One region of the Vibrio sp. YMD68 genome, then DNA from elsewhere that is predicted to be linked to it. Evidence: predicted binding sites of a transcription regulator. Region 1 holds the regulator's gene; the other holds the start of a gene.
The links. The regulator PurR, encoded in region 1, represses purine synthesis genes. The targets are predictions, from matches to a motif close to TNANGNAAACGTTTNCNTNA.

Region 1 (2,417 bases):
CCCGCAATTTGCTCATAAATGTCAGCAATTGGATGATTTCGGTTTCTATGCTGCGGTATCTGAATTGATGGGTGCTTTTCTGGAACTCGATTGCCAATACTTAGCTGGCGAGTAAAAACTCAATATAAACACCATGATATTGTCTAATTGTAGTTTTAGATCACGCGAATATGACCGCTTTTCATTGCTTGTACTTCACATGAAGTCTAAAATTAAAATAATAACGACAAAAGAATGACTAACTAACCGCTATTATTGGCGGTTTTTGTGTTTTTACTGATGTAAGATGTTTTTGCTCATGTAAGCACTGAAACGCTTTGTTAGTGAATGGAATTGCAACAGCAATTAACAGGAAAAGAATTATGGCCACAATTAAAGATGTTGCTCGCTTAGCTGGCGTATCAACGACCACGGTTTCTCACGTTATCAATAAAACGCGATTCGTGGCAGAAACGACACAAGAAAAAGTGAATAAAGCCGTTGAAGAACTCAACTACGCCCCAAGTGCCGTTGCCCGCAGCTTAAAATGCAATACAACACGTACGATTGGTATGCTGGTCACTCAATCTACAAACCTTTTCTTTTCTGAAGTCATTGACGGTGTTGAAAGCTATTGTTATCGCCAAGGCTACACGCTGATTCTTTGTAACACCGGCGGTATCTATGAAAAACAGCGTGACTATATTCGAATGCTGGCCGAAAAACGAGTGGATGGCATTCTTGTCATGTGTTCGGACCTTACTGAAGAACTCCGAGAAATGCTTGACCGTCACTCAACCATTCCAAAGGTTGTGATGGATTGGGGCCCGGAAAGCTCCCAGGCCGATAAAATAATCGATAATTCAGAAGAAGGGGGTTATCTCGCCACAAAATACCTGATTGATAAAGGCCATAAAGATATTGCTTGTCTCAGCGGGCATTTTGAAAAAGCAGCATGCCAAGAGCGCATTTTAGGCTTTAAGCGTGCATTGACAGAAGCCAACCTGAAAATCGATGAAGATTGGATCTTAGAAGGTAACTTTGAGTGTGATACTGCTGTCTTAGCGGCAGACCAAATTGCAGCGATGGACAACAAACCAACGGCCATTTTCTGTTTCAACGACACGATGGCTCTCGGTTTAATCAGTCGCTTAGGGCAAAAAGGGATTAACGTTCCTAACGATATCTCTGTCATCGGTTATGACAATATTGAGCTTGCTGAATACTTTTCGCCTCCACTAACGACCGTACACCAACCCAAACGTCGTGTAGGTAAAAATGCATTTGAAATTTTGCTTGAGAGAATCAAAGATAAAGATCATGAAAAGCGCATATTTGAGATGCACCCTGAAATCGTAGAACGAAACACCGTAAAGGATCTCAATAAGTAGGCTGTGTTGACTGGCTTTTCTTTACTTGCTAATTATATGTTATAGTTTAGACTCATTATTGAGATGAATTTGTTGGATGAACATCACAGTAACCAAGCGGTTTAGTGATATTCATTCAGATTGATCAAAGCTTTATTTTTAGTCACGCACAGGGCAAACCACTTGAAAGGGTGGGACGCAAAGCCTCCGGCCTTAACCAAACATTCTGTTTATCACAGGAGTTGGTAGGTAGCGGGGTTACCGATGGCAAGCAATGCAAACATAAAATTTACCCGTAAATGACACAGTTTCTGCATATTTTGCTAACCTCTCGGACCTGATTTGGTGGCGTATTTAACATACACCGAGAACATACAGCATGGATAAACCAATACTAAAAGACTCAATGAGGCTGTTTGAACAGCTTGGACGAGTAAAGTCTCGTTCAATGTTTGGCGGTTTCGGTATTTTTGTTGAAGACACAATGTTTGCACTTGTTGTAAATGACAAACTTCACATAAGAGCCGATAGCATTGCCGTTAAAAAGTTCAAGCAGCAAGGCTATATGCCATATGTCTATAAAAAGCGCGGACACCCTGTCGTAACCAAATATTATGCGTTACCTGATGATTGGATGTCAGATTCCGCAGCCACTCTCGCTGAAGCAAAAAGCTCATTAGAGATCGCAAAGAAAGAAAAAGAAAGCCAAGCATCTGCAAAACCGGATCGCCTTAAGGATTTACCAAATCTTAGGTTAGCAACGGAAAGAATGCTGAAAAAAGCGGGGATTGATTCTGTGGCAACTCTTGAGGAGCAAGGCTCTGTAGCCGCTTATAAGGCCATTCAGCAATCTCACCCATCAGATGTGGGCTTGGAGCTCCTTTGGGCGCTAGAAGGTGCTATTAAGGGGACTCACTGGTCTGTTATTCCCCAAGAGAGACGGGAAGAACTCGCGAATCGATTAAGATAACTCAAAAAACCAACATTCATATGTTGGTTTTTTTATGTCTCATTATCGGCATCAAAATTTGAATCTGTTTATTCTATTGATACTTGAAATTTTTTTAC
Region 2 (2,417 bases), 1.2 Mb from region 1:
ACTCAATGCTTTAATCGCTGCATAGCTAATAAAACCTAGCGCGATTCCTTCAGCAATAGAGAAGGTGAGTGGCATCAACAAGCAAGTCACAACTACGGGTGCCGCTTCTGTCAAGTCACGCCAATCAATGCTCACTAAACCTGAAAGCATTAATATCGCAACATAAAATAACGCACCAGTTGTTGCATACGCCGGGATCATACCAGCAAGTGGCGAGAAGAATAATGCAAGAATGAATAAAATGCCAACTACAACCGCAGTTAATCCGGTACGGCCACCGGCTGAAACGCCAGCCACACTTTCAATATAAGAAGTGGTATTTGAGGTACCAAGCAAAGCACCGACAGAGGTTGCTGTTGAATCCGCTAGAAGAGCACGATTCAAACGAGGGATTTTCCCCTCTTTATCGATTAAGTCAGCCTTTTGAGCAACGCCAACCAGCGTACCTGCGGTATCAAACAGATCAACAAATAGGAACGCAAATACAACTGAAATCATACCCACTTCAAATACCGCTGAGAAATCAAGCTGCATAAAGGTTGGAGCAATGCTCGGTGGTGCAGACATAATGCCTCCCCATTGAACATCACCAAACACTAAACCTAGCGCTGTAACCACTAGAATCGCTATCATTACCGCGCCTTTAAGACCGCGGTGAACCAATGAAATCGTTAGGAAGAAGCCGATGGCGGCTAACACCGCTGATAGAGATGTGATATCACCCATTGAAACAAGTGTCGCTGGGTTATCAACGACGATGCCTGCGTTTTTCAAACCAATTAACGCTAGAAACAGACCGATACCAGCAGAAATACCGGTTCGTAATGACATAGGAATGGAATTGATAATCCATTCACGGATCTTGAAGATGCTTAAAAGAATAAATAAAACACCTGACACAAAAACCGCAGCAAGAGCGACTTGCCATGTGTAGCCCATACCTAGAACAACCGCGTAGGTAAAGAAGGCATTTAGTCCCATGCCAGGCGCTTGGGCAATTGGGTAATTCGCTACAAAGCCCATAATGAAACAGCCAATAGCTGCGGCAAGACATGTCGCGACAAATACGGCGCCATGATCCATCCCTGCATCAGCGAGCATTGCTGGGTTAACAAAAATAATGTAAGCCATCGTTAGGAATGTCGTAACACCTGCAATGATCTCAGTCTTCACGTTCGTACCGTGTTCACTGAGTTTAAATAGCCTTTCGAGCATGATCGGGTCCTATAAGGGTAAAAAGTAAACGGTTGCGTAATCGATTGGCGTAAATTATAGAGTTATCAAATAACAAATTCCAGATAGAATTATGACTCTAATGAATATTTACGTATCGGCATGGTCATTGAGCAACAACCAACGCCAATAGAACAAGAGTAAAAACCTTAAAAATAAAACACTTAAGTAAATAGAGTAAAATATTGGCAATGGTGATTTTTTAGACCATGTTCTAAACTTTCAAAGTATTTTGAGGAAAAAACAAAAGGAAGGGATTGATTATGATGGCATAGAGGTTAAAGAAATGTTCTAAATATTAAAACCCAGCGTTATCGATTAAACCTAAGCCCGTGACTATTGCTCAGATAAAAAAACGCCACTCAAATTGAGTGGCGGTTGAATCATCTCAGCCATTAAGCTGTAAAAAAATTCCAATATATAGGGGTAAAACGTGTCGAGTATCCCGTTAGTGGCTACTCATAGTTTTGGTGATTAATAACCAAAACTGATTGGGTATACAAAGTCGCTAGTGTAAACATTGCTGTTAGTCCAGAACGTTGTAGTTGGTAAACTTTTCATAACTATCACCTTAAAATCAATTAAATACCATTTGATTCTCAGTTCCATGGAGGCGATTAACGGACTCATCCTTTGAGCATTTTTTCTTCTTTCTGAAGTTGAGTATTAATATACCACCAAGAAATTTAATTACAACAACAAAGTGATGCAAATCACAAAAAAACCCATAACAGACTCAAATTGTGTAATTAAATTACAAAAAAAACACTATTCAAACTGAATGACAGCTGAAAGATAGGGATGTTGTTTCACTTAACAACCCAATAGCACCCGCCAATTCCATAATCCATTAAGGCTGTTGGTCACTTAGGCTACTCGCTGACCTAAGGTAATGGTATGCTGAGTACACGAGATTTTAAGCAGGGCAATAGATAGTCAAACAGTCTACTTCCTTGCATTAAACCCTATATAAATCTCAACAAAACAACATAAAGGAGTTAACCATGCCTGAGTTTCATTCTGAAATTAGTCGTTTATCACCCGCTTCAATTTGGCAGTTTTTCGATAAAATCTGTTCTATTCCCCACCCTTCTAAGCATGAAGAAGAGCTGGCTCAATACATCATTAGCTGGGCAAAAGCAGAAGGTCTTGATGTTCGCAGAGATCCGACGGGGAATGTCTTT

Region 2: the regulator PurR is predicted to act here: its motif matches at 1,236-1,255, upstream of QF117_RS17425 (NCS2 family permease).

The regions. Positions count from the first base shown of each region.
Region 1 covers NZ_CP124614.1:1,262,074-1,264,490, reverse strand. Annotated here, with positions in the region: gene torD (molecular chaperone TorD) at 1-115, shown strand, start outside; gene purR (HTH-type transcriptional repressor PurR) at 363-1,370, shown strand; cyclic di-GMP riboswitch class I at 1,513-1,615, shown strand; gene QF117_RS11955 (TfoX/Sxy family DNA transformation protein) at 1,729-2,319, shown strand.
Region 2 covers NZ_CP124614.1:2,508,974-2,511,390, forward strand. Annotated here, with positions in the region: gene QF117_RS17425 (NCS2 family permease) at 1-1,215, opposite strand, end outside; gene QF117_RS17430 (aminoacyl-histidine dipeptidase) at 2,238-2,417, shown strand, end outside.